DNA from 2 places in the Alkalibacterium indicireducens genome. Region 2 is predicted to be linked to the other one. Evidence: a T-box and tRNA genes for the amino acid it is inferred to sense, from the RefSeq annotation. Region 2 holds a T-box; the other holds one or more tRNA genes.
The links. The T-box of region 2 lies ahead of ABFX15_RS11260 (valine--tRNA ligase). A T-box ahead of a tRNA ligase gene usually reads a tRNA of that ligase, here a tRNA-Val.
Positions count from the first base shown of each region.

Region 1: it has a tRNA-Val gene. The T-box ahead of ABFX15_RS11260 (valine--tRNA ligase) is inferred to sense a tRNA for this amino acid. The anticodon was not compared.

Region 1 is NZ_BAAADA010000001.1:101-5,855, reverse strand. It holds gene serS (serine--tRNA ligase) at 1-685, shown strand, start outside; gene msrA (peptide-methionine (S)-S-oxide reductase MsrA) at 892-1,434, shown strand; rRNA gene rrf (5S ribosomal RNA) at 1,542-1,657, shown strand; tRNA gene ABFX15_RS00135 (tRNA-Val) at 1,668-1,740, shown strand; tRNA gene ABFX15_RS00130 (tRNA-Lys) at 1,750-1,822, shown strand; tRNA gene ABFX15_RS00125 (tRNA-Leu) at 1,853-1,934, shown strand; tRNA gene ABFX15_RS00120 (tRNA-Thr) at 1,944-2,016, shown strand; tRNA gene ABFX15_RS00115 (tRNA-Gly) at 2,047-2,118, shown strand; tRNA gene ABFX15_RS00110 (tRNA-Leu) at 2,153-2,238, shown strand; tRNA gene ABFX15_RS00105 (tRNA-Arg) at 2,252-2,325, shown strand; tRNA gene ABFX15_RS00100 (tRNA-Pro) at 2,336-2,409, shown strand; tRNA gene ABFX15_RS00095 (tRNA-Met) at 2,423-2,496, shown strand; tRNA gene ABFX15_RS00090 (tRNA-Ile) at 2,517-2,590, shown strand; tRNA gene ABFX15_RS00085 (tRNA-Met) at 2,683-2,755, shown strand; tRNA gene ABFX15_RS00080 (tRNA-Asp) at 2,843-2,915, shown strand; tRNA gene ABFX15_RS00075 (tRNA-Gly) at 2,921-2,991, shown strand; tRNA gene ABFX15_RS00070 (tRNA-Ile) at 3,025-3,099, shown strand; tRNA gene ABFX15_RS00065 (tRNA-Glu) at 3,110-3,181, shown strand; tRNA gene ABFX15_RS00060 (tRNA-Ser) at 3,208-3,297, shown strand; tRNA gene ABFX15_RS00055 (tRNA-Met) at 3,390-3,462, shown strand; tRNA gene ABFX15_RS00050 (tRNA-Asp) at 3,556-3,628, shown strand; tRNA gene ABFX15_RS00045 (tRNA-Phe) at 3,650-3,722, shown strand; tRNA gene ABFX15_RS00040 (tRNA-Tyr) at 3,732-3,812, shown strand; tRNA gene ABFX15_RS00035 (tRNA-Trp) at 3,818-3,888, shown strand; tRNA gene ABFX15_RS00030 (tRNA-His) at 3,947-4,019, shown strand; tRNA gene ABFX15_RS00025 (tRNA-Gln) at 4,026-4,097, shown strand; tRNA gene ABFX15_RS00020 (tRNA-Cys) at 4,124-4,194, shown strand; tRNA gene ABFX15_RS00015 (tRNA-Leu) at 4,214-4,297, shown strand; gene ABFX15_RS00010 (ThuA domain-containing protein) at 4,665-5,246, shown strand; partial or broken rRNA gene ABFX15_RS00005 (16S ribosomal RNA) at 5,711-5,755, shown strand, end outside.
Region 2 is NZ_BAAADA010000197.1:42,487-49,149, reverse strand. It holds gene ABFX15_RS11260 (valine--tRNA ligase) at 1-2,569, opposite strand, end outside; T-box leader at 2,621-2,859, opposite strand; gene ABFX15_RS11255 (thiol peroxidase) at 2,877-3,380, opposite strand; gene thiI (tRNA uracil 4-sulfurtransferase ThiI) at 3,450-4,667, opposite strand; gene ABFX15_RS11245 (cysteine desulfurase family protein) at 4,678-5,814, opposite strand; gene ABFX15_RS11240 (septation ring formation regulator EzrA) at 5,964-6,663, opposite strand, start outside.

The sequences.
Region 1 (5,755 bases), on a different contig from region 2:
TTATCTTGCAAATGATGATGCTCTGTATGGTACAGGTCAGTTTCCTAAATTCAAAGAAGATGTTTTCCAGATCGACGGACATCCGCTGACGCTTATTCCAACGGCAGAAGTCCCGTTGACTAACTATTATCAGAACGAGATTCTTGATGAAAAAGATCTGCCGATCTACTTTACGGCTCTATCTCCTTCATTCCGTTCAGAAGCGGGAAGTGCAGGAAGAGATACTCGAGGATTGATTCGACTCCACCAATTCAATAAGGTTGAGATGGTCAAATTTGCTAAGCCGGAAGACTCTTATGACGAGCTTGAGAAGATGACCGCAAATGCAGAAGTGATTCTGCAGAAGCTGGGACTTGCATATCGAGTTGTTCTTCTTTCTACAGGAGATACTGGCTTTGCGGCAGCTAAAACATATGATCTAGAAGTGTGGATCCCGACGCAGGAAACTTACCGGGAGATCAGTTCATGCTCTAATACAGAATCTTTCCAGGCTAGACGGGCGATGATCAGGTATAGACGTGAAGAGGACGATAAGATCGATTATGTACACACGCTGAATGGATCAGGGCTAGCAGTCGGACGTACAGTAGCCGCAATTCTTGAAAATTATCAGCAGGCTGACGGCAGCATAAAAATTCCTGATGTACTGGTGCCGTATATGGGCGGCGTCACAGAAATCAAATAAAGTGTATCCCTGCTGAAGTATACAGATTCAAGTCGATGTTCGGCTAAATAACTGTCCGTCACTGATGTAGGAAAATATAGAAAGGCTTGTCTGAGTCATATATAAGACAAGCTCTTTTTCTTTGATTCACGAGGCAGTGTGATACAATCATAATAGACATATTCGACCTTAGACTATGAATAGAATCAGGATCAGGAGGAAACAGCGTGGCAGAATTAGAAAAAGTAGTATTTGCAGGAGGGTGTTTCTGGTGTATGGTCAAGCCTTTTGACTCGCAGCCCGGTATCCATTCCGTTGTATCAGGCTATACAGGTGGACACGTTGAAAACCCGACGTATCGAATGGTCACTTCCGGTACGACTGGTCACACTGAAGCAGTAGAAATCACATACGACCCTGAATTAATGCCTTATAGAGAATTGGTAGAGATATACTGGAGACAGACTGACCCCACAGATGCAGGTGGACAGTTTGTGGATAGAGGAGATTCTTATAGACCTGTGATCTTTTACAATAATCAGGAACAGAAAGAAGCAGCTGAGCAGTCAAAAAAAGAACTGCAGGAAAGTGGCAAATTCAAAGATCCGATCGTTACGACTATCGAAGAGGCAAAACCCTTTTATCCAGCTGAAGAATACCATCAGGATTTTTACAAAAAAGAGTCTGCTCACTATAAACGTTATAGCATTGGATCTGGAAGAGCAGGCTTTTTAACTAAGCACTGGAACGAGGATCCTGCTGAGGATTAATAGTGGTGAGAAAAGAAGTTCAAATTATTTTTACAAAAGTTGTTGACATTAGGTCGATATCTTTGTATGATATAAGAGTTGCTGCGGTAACACGACGCAATAAACTGTATAGTGGCGATAGCGAGAAGGATCCACCTGTTCCCATTTCGAACACAGCCGTTAAGCTTCTCAGCGCCGAGGATAGTGAAGGGTTTCCCTTTGTGAAAGCAGGACGTTGCTATGCAGTTTTTAATGGAGGTTTAGCTCAGTTGGGAGAGCATCTGCCTTACAAGCAGAGGGTCAGCGGTTCGAGCCCGTTAACCTCCATAGATCCATGAGCCGTTAGCTCAGTTGGTAGAGCAACTGACTTTTAATCAGTGGGTCACAGGTTCGAATCCTGTACGGCTCATATATAAGAGTAATCTTATATATGCTACATGCGGATGTGGCGGAATTGGCAGACGCACTAGATTTAGGATCTAGCGCTTCACGGCGTGGGGGTTCAAGTCCCTCCATCCGCATAACAACACGCCGGCTTAGCTCAGTTGGTAGAGCAACTGATTTGTAATCAGTGGGTCGAGGGTTCAAATCCTTTAGCCGGCATTTTTTACGGGCAGACTGATCTGCCTTGTTGCGGAAGTAGTTCAGTGGTAGAACATCACCTTGCCAAGGTGGGGGTCGCGGGTTCGAATCCCGTCTTCCGCTTGTGAATAGACACAGGTAACCAAAGTACACTTCAGCCGGGGTGGCGGAATTGGTAGACGCACAGGACTTAAAATCCTGCGGAGAGTTTTCTCCGTGCCGGTTCGACTCCGGCCCTCGGTATTCACAATGATCAGCACCCTTAGCTCAATTGGATAGAGTACCTGACTACGAATCAGGCGGTTAGAGGTTCGACTCCTCTAGGGTGCACTTTAACATTCGGGAAGTAGCTCAGCTTGGTAGAGCACTTGGTTTGGGACCAAGGGGTCGCAGGTTCGAATCCTGTCTTCCCGATTAGTAATAAAATGGCGGTGTAGCTCAGCTGGCTAGAGCGTACGGTTCATACCCGTGAGGTCGGGGGTTCGATCCCCTCCGCCGCTATAATAAACAAACGGATCCGAGGACCTTTAGCTCAGTTGGTTAGAGCAAACGGCTCATAACCGTTCGGTCGCAGGTTCGAGTCCTGCAAGGTCCATTGTCATGTTTGTAGTTGCTTCAGCAACGTACAAACATGATACACTTTGACGTAAGTCCATAGTGTATCCTTAAATGATTTTCTACTATTATCGCGGGGTAGAGCAGTTGGCAGCTCGTCGGGCTCATAACCCGGAGGTCGCAGGTTCGAGTCCTGCCCCCGCAATTGCTATATCTGTAGTTACTTTAGTAACGTACAGATATGGTACACTCGAGCGAAAGCTCGCAGTGTCTCATATAAAGATTTTCGTAAGGTCCCGTAGTGTAGCGGTTATCACGCCTGCCTGTCACGCAGGAGATCGCGGGTTCGATTCCCGTCGGGACCGTTTTAGCGGGTGTAGTTTAGTGGTAAAACCCCAGCCTTCCAAGCTGATGTCGGGAGTTCGATTCTCCTCACCCGCTTTATACTTGAATAAAGTATTCCTAATATATTTAGGGCCTATAGCTCAGTCCGGTTAGAGCGCACGCCTGATAAGCGTGAGGTCGGTGGTTCGAGTCCACTTAGGCCCATTTTAATACTGGCCCCTTGGTCAAGCGGTTAAGACACCGCCCTTTCACGGCGGTAACACGGGTTCGAATCCCGTAGGGGTCATAGTAATTAAATAGTATTACTTTAATGGAGGATTACCCAAGTCCGGCTTAAGGGAACGGTCTTGAAAACCGTCAGGCGTGTAAAAGCGCGCGTGGGTTCGAATCCCACATCCTCCTTTGCCATGTCTGTTGACGTTATAGTGATTACAGACATAGTACACTCAAGCGTCAGCTTGAAGTGTCTCAACACAATGATTTTCTATTGTTATCGCGGGGTAGAGCAGTTGGCAGCTCGTCGGGCTCATAACCCGGAGGTCGCAGGTTCGAGTCCTGCCCCCGCAATTGTCATGGCTGTTGAAGCTTTAGCGATTACAGACATGATACACTTGGACGTAAGTCCACAGTGTGACCTCATAGAGGCTGAATAAATCGTGAGGTCCCGTAGTGTAGCGGTTATCACGCCTGCCTGTCACGCAGGAGATCGCGGGTTCGATTCCCGTCGGGACCGTAAAGCAGGATATTGAAAGATGGCGCTGTAGCTCAGTTGGTAGAGCAACGGATTGAAGCTCCGTGTGTCGGCAGTTCGACTCTGTCCAGCGCCATAGCAATTTGGAGGGATAGCGAAGTGGCCAAACGCGGCGGACTGTAAATCCGTTCCTTCGGGTTCGTAGGTTCAAATCCTACTCCCTCCATCGCTAGGGGTATAGTTTAATGGTAAAACTATGGTCTCCAAAACCATCGATGTGGGTTCGACTCCTGCTACCCCTGTCAGCAATTCATCATGACATTATTTGTTGAATATGCTATGATTTTAATTAAGAATATGGCGATTGTGGCGAAGTGGTTAACGCACCGGGTTGTGGTCTCGGCATTCGTGGGTTCGATCCCCATCAGTCGCCCTTCAATGGGCTATAGCCAAGTGGTAAGGCAACGGGTTTTGGTCTCGTCATTCCTAGGTTCGAATCCTAGTAGCCCAGTTTTAATTGAATATCATTTTTAGGATGGCGGTATAGCCAAGTGGTAAGGCAGAGGTCTGCAAAACCTTCATCACCGGTTCAAATCCGGTTACCGCCTTATCTTCATATTGAATCATGCCGGCGTGGTGGAATTGGTAGACACGCTGGACTCAAAATCCAGTGCCCGTTAGGGCGTGCCGGTTCGACTCCGGCCGCCGGTATATAGTCTTACGTTTAACTCACACACTCTACATAAGAGTATGTGAGTTTTTTTGTGTAAAAAACGAAAATGAGTAAGTTTAGAATCATAGAACCAAACTAAGTGAGTCATAATGTAAGCGTATAAAACATTTTGTGTTAAAATGGATATGCTGCAAAGATAGAGGGATAAACCATACTTTATGATAGAAGTATCTCTATATGAGATGAAAAGTTCATTGGATTCTGATGACTTGAGACTATTCCAGTTAAATTAAAGACAGAATATAGTAACAGAAGAGGCTTAAAAGGGAAAGAGAAACATAGTAAACTGGAGGTAAAAGGAAAATTGCTGCAGTACTAGGGGGCTATTATCATGATGGAGATACATTGAAAGAGGGTCTTACACAAGTCCTGGATAAACTGGGTGACGTAACTATCCTATGTGCAGACCGAAAAGAACTTACAGAACATCTGAAAGATAGACCAGACCTTGTAATATCAGCTTCAGAGAACCGCTTGGATCCTGAATCAGATAACCCGGAAGAATGGATGACAGAGTTCGAAGAAGATAAAATAGTAGACTATGTAAAAAAAGGTGGGTCATGGCTAGTTTGGCATTCGGGATTAGTCAGCTATCAAAAGTTGACTACTTATATTGACATGGTAGGAGGCAGTTTTGATTATCATCCGGAGAAGCCTGTTAGTGTGAACTACAAGTATATAGAAGAAAGTAGTCTAACTGATAGAAAAGAAGAATTTAGTATTACCGATGAACATTGTTTCATTAATTACGGTAAAGATGTCACAGTCACTATGACTTCATCTTCAGAATATGAAGAGTCTGTTGCTGGATGGACAGTGAAGTACGGTGAAGTTTGCGTATATATACCAGCACACAATAAAGAGGGGCTAATGAGTCGACCGGTAAAGACAGACTTAGAAGCAATTACAAAAAAGATGATACAATAAAAGGTTGAGCAAGCCGCAAGCTCGATACCATGCACTTATTAAAAAATCTTGTTAAAAAAATGATTGTTAAATACAATTTAATCATTGACGATTCTTCAAATACCTGTTATTATTAATTCTGTTGCTGCAAACGATATTTGCTAGTAACACTAAAACATAAAATACTTGTTGACAAGCAATTGGAAACAAGGTATAGTAATGAAGTTGTCGTCAGGAAGAAGACGATTCGAAATAAATGCTTTTAAAGAAATTAAATAAAAGCATTGACATCGAATCAGGACGATGATATGATATAAAGGTTGCTGCTGAAATGCAGACAACACAAACTGAACGAGATAGATCTTTGAAAACTGAACAAAGTAGAAACAACCAAATGTGCAGGGGTCTTCGATTCTTTTGGAGTCGAAGGCAACAAACGAGTTAACATGGTTAACTCACAAGTAATATAATGAGCAAGTCAAACTTAAAATGAGAGTTTGATCCTGGCTCAGGACGAACGCTGGCGGTAT
Region 2 (6,663 bases):
TAGCTCGCTCTTCTTCAACGATGCTGTCTGGAGCATTCTGAACGAATTTTTCATTAGCAAGTTTCTTCTCCACTCGAGTGATTTCACTCTGCCATTTAGACTGCTCTTTTTCCAGACGCTTGATTTCTTCTTTGAAGTCGACTAGTCCGGCAAGTGGGATGAATACTTCCGCGCCAGTTACTACAGCTACTTTCACTTCTTCCGGCACATCGACCAACTGTTCTATGACTAGCTGATCAGGGTTACAGAATCGTCTGATGAATGACTCATTTTTTTTAAGGAAAGTCTCTTCTTTGTCTCCTTTAGTTCTGATCAGCAAATCAATCGTTTTGGACAAAGGTCTGTCAGCCTCCGAACGAATCGTTCTGACAGCCCTAATCAGTTCGATCAACATGTCCATGTTTTCTACAGCATCCTGATCTTCGAATTCAGTGCGAGTCACAGGATATTCTGCAGTTACGATGGACTCTCCTGAGTGAGGGATATGAGACCATATTTCTTCAGTTACGAATGGCATGATCGGATGAAGCAGACGCAGGGTCTGGTCCAGAACATGTACAAGAACAGACTTGGCAGACTGCTTCTGTTCTTTCGTTCCCTGTGTCAGGACTTCCTTACTCATCTCTATATACCAGTCACAGTAATCATCCCAGATGAATTTATACAACTGACGGCCAGCTTCACCGAATTCAAACTTCTCAAACAGGTCGGTCACTTGTCTGACTGTCTCATTAAGACGAGCTAGGATCCATTTGTCTGCAATCGATTTTTCTAAAGTCAGATCGATTTCTTCAACTGAAAAGTTACCTAAATTCATGATGACATATCTGCTTGCATTCCATATCTTATTGATGAAGTTCCATGATGCATCCATCTTTTCATAACTGAAGCGGACATCCTGGCCAGGAGCAGATCCGTTGGAAAGGAACCATCTCAGTGCATCCGCACCATACTTGTCGATGACTTCCATAGGATCAATTCCGTTTCCTAAAGATTTACTCATCTTTCTGCCCTGCTCATCTCTTATCAGTCCATGCATGAGAACATGCTTGAACGGCGCTTTGCCTGTAAATTCAAGACTCTGGAAAATCATACGGCTGACCCAGAAGAAAATAATGTCATACCCTGTTACCAGCGTACTCGTCGGGAAGTATTTCTTAAAGTCGCTGCTTTCCACGTCAGGCCACCCCATAGTAGAAAAAGGCCAGAGGGCCGAACTGAACCAGGTATCCAGCACATCATTATCCTGCGTCCAGTTTTCCAGATCAGAGGGGGCTGACTCTCCAACGTAAACTTCACCTGTCTCATTGTGATACCAGGCCGGTATACGGTGTCCCCACCACAACTGTCTTGAAATAACCCAGTCGTGTACATTTTCCATCCAGCTATTGAATGTCTTCTCAAAACGTTCCGGTACGAAATTGACTTTATCTTCAGTCAGCTGGTTAGCCAGTGCTTTATCAGATAAGTGATCCATCTTCACAAACCATTGAGTTGACAGTCTCGGCTCGACAATGACACCTGTTCGTTCTGAGTGACCCACGCTGTGCTGCATGTCTTCAATCTTGATTAGATATCCTTCTTCTTTAAGATCACTGACTAGAGCTTTACGTGCTTCGAACCGGTCCATCCCTTCATATTTTCCTGCCAGACTGTTCATGGATCCATCATTGTTCATCACATTGATTTGTTTCAGATCATGTCGCTGACCGATTTCAAAATCATTCGGGTCATGGGCGGGAGTAATCTTGACTACTCCTGTACCAAATTCCATGTCGACATAGTCATCAGCGATGACATCCAGTTCCCTGTCTAATATAGGAAGTAGCACTTTCTTTCCAATCAGGTGCTGATACCTCTCATCATCTGGATGGACAGCTACAGCCGTATCTCCAAGCATTGTTTCCGGACGGGTCGTAGCAATTTCTACCGACTCCTCGCTGTCCACTATCGGATAGCTGATATGGTAGAAGGCACCATTGACTTCTTTGTGCTCGACTTCAATGTCTGATAAGGCCGTCTGCGCTTTAGGGTCCCAGTTGATGATGTACTCTCCACGATAGATAAGACCCTTATTATACAGATCAACAAATACTTTGTTTACTGCTTTATTCAGTCCTTCATCAAGCGTAAACCGTTCTCTTGAATAATCGACTGATATACCAACTTTTGCCCACTGATCACGGATATTAGCCGCATATTCTTCTTTCCAGTCCCATACTTTTTCAAGAAACTTCTCTCGACCCAGATCATGACGGGAAATGTTCTGCTCAGCCAGTTTCTCTTCTACTTTGGCCTGGGTTGCTATTCCGGCATGGTCCATCCCTGGAAGCCACAAGGTGTCATATCCCTGCATACGCTTTTGTCTAATTATGATATCCTGAAGCGTCGTATCCCATGCGTGGCCCAAGTGAAGTTTCCCTGTCACGTTCGGCGGCGGAATGACGATAGAATACGGTTCTGTTCCCTTCTCATTTGGCTTGAACAAATCTTTATCCAGCCATTCCTGATATTTTCCTGCTTCTACGGCAGTTGGATCGTATTTCGTTGACATGTTATTCTCTTCCATTTTATGCACCTCATTTATTTTAATTATCAAAAAAAGCACCCATCCTAATCAAACTAGGACGAATGCTTCGCGGTACCACCTATATTACTACAGCATATTCCGGTCGATCAAATATATGCTGTAATCTCTCTAGACAGTATTAATGGTCTGTCGTCCCATTTACGAGTACTATTTGGTTTCCCCGTAAAAGCTCCCAAGCTACTTCGTGATCGTCTTCATCAGGGATTTCCAGCTGACACCCATTCTCTGAGATGATTCGGATCATTACTCCTCTTGTTCTATGCTTTTATTTATTCTCTTGTCTGAATTAGTTCAGTTCTGCTTCTTCATGTCTTGCAGCTGACAAAGCTTCTTCATAGTTAGGATCTTCTGCCATTTCTTTCACCACTTCACGGTAGACGATCTGGCCGTTTCTATTGATGACAAAGACTGTCCGAGCCATTTTGTCAATAGCTTCGATGTAAAGACCATAATCTTTAGCAAATGACCGGTCACTGTCATGAAGAATATCTGAAGACAGCACTTTAGATTCTGCCCATTTGGTCTGCTGCTCTATAGTATTTGTCGATATGGAAATGATCCGTGTATTCTTCAGATCTTCAGCTTTATCATTGAAGGTATTCGTCTGTCTGGAACACGTGCTTGTTTCAATATCCGGAACCGTACTGATGATCAGCACATCTCCTTTGTAATCTGACAAGCTGACCGTTTCTTCATTCAGATTCTTAGCCGTAAAGGAAGGCGCATCGTCTCCTACTTGAGGGGGTTGAGCGTTTGTCTGGAATTTTTCACCTTTTAAAGTTACATCCATGTTATTTCCTTCTTTCCTATGGTTTAAGTCTAGTGTACGGTTCATCAGGGCCGAATGCAACCAAAAGAATCAGAAAAGCGAATCAAAAGCTGCTTCGTCTGAATGCTCTGAACCGGAATGTTTACCGATCACCGTATCAACTATGCCGTCCAGTGCACGCTGCATCAGCCCGTCAATATCCAGCTCCTCTTCCAGTTCCTTGACCTTGTGCAGTCTAGGCTTTGTTTTAGGACGTGTAGGGGCAAAGACCGTGCAGCAGTCTTCATAAGGCTGAACCGCCAGATCAAAGGTATCGATATCCTGTGCAATTTTAATGATGTCGTTCTTGTCCATTGAAATCAGTGGTCTGAGAACAGGAGTATTGGTCACTTCGTTTATAGCTCTCATGCTTTCTAGAGTCTGAGAAGCGACTTGCCCGAGCGACTCACCATTGATTATCGCCAACCCGTTTCTGTGTTCTTTGATCGCATCAGTCAGCCTCAGCATCATTCGTCTGGTAATAGTCATTGAATACGCTTCGGGAATCACTTTCTTAATTTCTTCCTGAATTTCAGTAAAAGGAACTTCCAGGAAGGTGACGTCTCCCCCATATCGTGCAATTTTGGCAGTGAGATCTTTAGCTTTCTGAAGAGCTTGCGGACTAGTGTAAGGCGGGCTGTGAAAATGAACGGCTTCTATGGACATGCCTCGTTTCATAGACAGATATCCTGCAACAGGTGAATCGATCCCGCCTGACAGCATAAGCATCCCTTTACCACTTGTACCTACTGGAAGACCTCCTGCACCGGACAAAGTATCGACAGAGATGAATATCCCATCTTTTCGAACCTCTACCCTGACCGTTACATCGGGGTTTTTCATTTTCACTGATACCGGCTGAACAGCTTTTTCAACTTCTGCTCCAAGAAGGCGGTTCATTTCATTCGTATCATATTCAAAATCATGGTCAGCTCTTCTGGTCATGATCTTGAAGGTCATACCTTCCCTAAACTGTTCCTTAACCAGATGAACAACGGCTTTCTTGGCTTCTTCCAGCGTTTTATCCACTTTAACGACAGGTGAAAATGACTGGATACCGAATACATCCTTGAGTTCGGTCATCACTGCATTGGCGTCTTCCTCGTTCAGATCAATATGCATCCTGTCCCTGTTCGAACTGATCTTGACTGTGCTGAACTGACGAAGTTGTGACCGAACATTTCTGTGCAGCTTCTTGATAAAAAATTTTCTGTTCTTTCCTTTTGTAGACAGCTCGCCATAGCGAACCAGAATTTCTGTAATCTGCATAACGCTCTCCTTAATTTATATCTTTCAACTGCTCATATATCAAATTGAACTGGTCTTTGAATTCCTGAACTTCATCATTCGTGTTTAAGTGACTCAAGCTGATTCTGACAGCTGATTCAGCTTCTTCTTTAGTGTAGCCCATATCCAGTACAGTTGGTGTTTTCGTCTTTCTCCTGCTGGAACAAGCACTAGTCGTCGATACAATGATCCCATGCTTTTCCAGTGCGTGGACAATGACTTCTCCTCGAATCCGGTTCATTCCGAAACAAATAATATGAGGTGCACTCCCATTTGGGCTAAAGATGGTCACTTTCTCCAATTTTTTCAGATAGTCAGTCAGTTCGTTTTTCAGTTCAGATAATCTTTTTCTTTTAGCTGTTACGTCTTCTAACAGAAGTCTCAGAGCTTTAGCCATAGCAATATTCCCTGGTACATTTTCTGTCCCGCTTCGTTTTCCTTTTTCCTGGCCCCCACCACTCATCAGGGGAGCAAGTTTTCTGCCTTTTTTCAGATAAATGAAGCCGGTCCCCTTAGGCGCATGGAATTTATGTCCAGAAAAGACAGCGATATCGATTCTTGATCCAGCCAGGTCCAGATCAATTTTGCCGACTGCCTGTACAGCATCTACATGAAAGTGTATAGATGGATAAGTTTCAAGTATTTCTCCAATCTTTCTTAAAGGCTGTATGCTTCCCATCTCATTGTTGACAGCCATTATGGATACAAGAACCGTATCTTTTCTGATTGCCTGCTTTAGTTCATCCAAATCGATCTGACCTTTCTCATCTACAGAAAGGTACGTCACTTCCCAGCCCATTTGTTCCAGTTGCTCCAAGGATTTAATTACTGCTGGATGCTCGATAGCTGTAGAGATAATATGCTTCCCGTAAGCCATCTTTTCGATTGCTGTGCCTTTTATTGCCCAGTTGTCTCCTTCAGTACCACCGCTGGTAAAGACTATTTCTTCAGAATCGACCTGAAGCAGCTCGGCCACCTGAGCACGGGACCGTTTCAGCAGACTACTCGTCTCTTCGCCCATAACATGCAGACTGGACGGGTTACCGTAGTATCGTTTGCTTGCTTCCAGATAGGACTCGAGAACTGAATCATTAATTTTAGTTGTAGCTGAATTGTCAAAGTATATCATGTCAAAACCTCTCTATGCCGTTCATATACAAACTTTTACTATTATATCAGAATTTTTTACTTCTTCAAGCCTTGGACTGGTGTATTACCTGCAGTATGGTAACCGTGAAAAAAGCCAGTACTAGACTGACTTTTCCCGTAAAATAAGTTTTAATCATACGATTTATCTTTTTTATACTCTTCGGATAGGTTCTGATATGCACCAGGCTCAATTGTTTCCAGTTTTTCTCTGACCATTTTAAGGGCAGTTTTATAATCATACTCATCGAGGAAGAGGGATTCACTGTATTTGATTGTCTCGATTACTTCTGGATGTTCGTCTTTATGTCTGTATAGGCGCTGGCTGGTCAGTTCTGTCAGGAGAGCTTCATCGACGATCGTGTCGGTCTGGTCCGCCAGTGATTCGATATCATCTTCACACATTTTATGAAGAGATAGCACCTCTTTCAGATTTAGACGAGGTCTGGCGAGTTCCTTGGATAAAGCCTCCAGGTGATCTGTTGTGTAGAAAAAGAGATCCAGAAAAGCTTTCGGCAGACCTGGAAGATGCTTGCTTTCAATATAACGTTTCATTTCCCTTAATGCCATTTCCATTTCTTCAATATCAGTTTTGATCTGCAGCTCTTTCTCTCTATAAGAATAGAGCTGTGTCGACATTGTCTCATAAGTTCGGGACACGTTCTCCAACTGCTCGAAGCTCTTTTTAAGTAACCCTTCTGCAGTTGAGTACGGTATTTGTTCTTCTGAAAGCTCTGCTTCTACCTCACCGATCAGTTTGACTTGTTCTTTTAGGGCCTCTTTCAGGTCTTTATACTGATTCTCCTCATTCTGATAGAGGGTATAGCTCTGG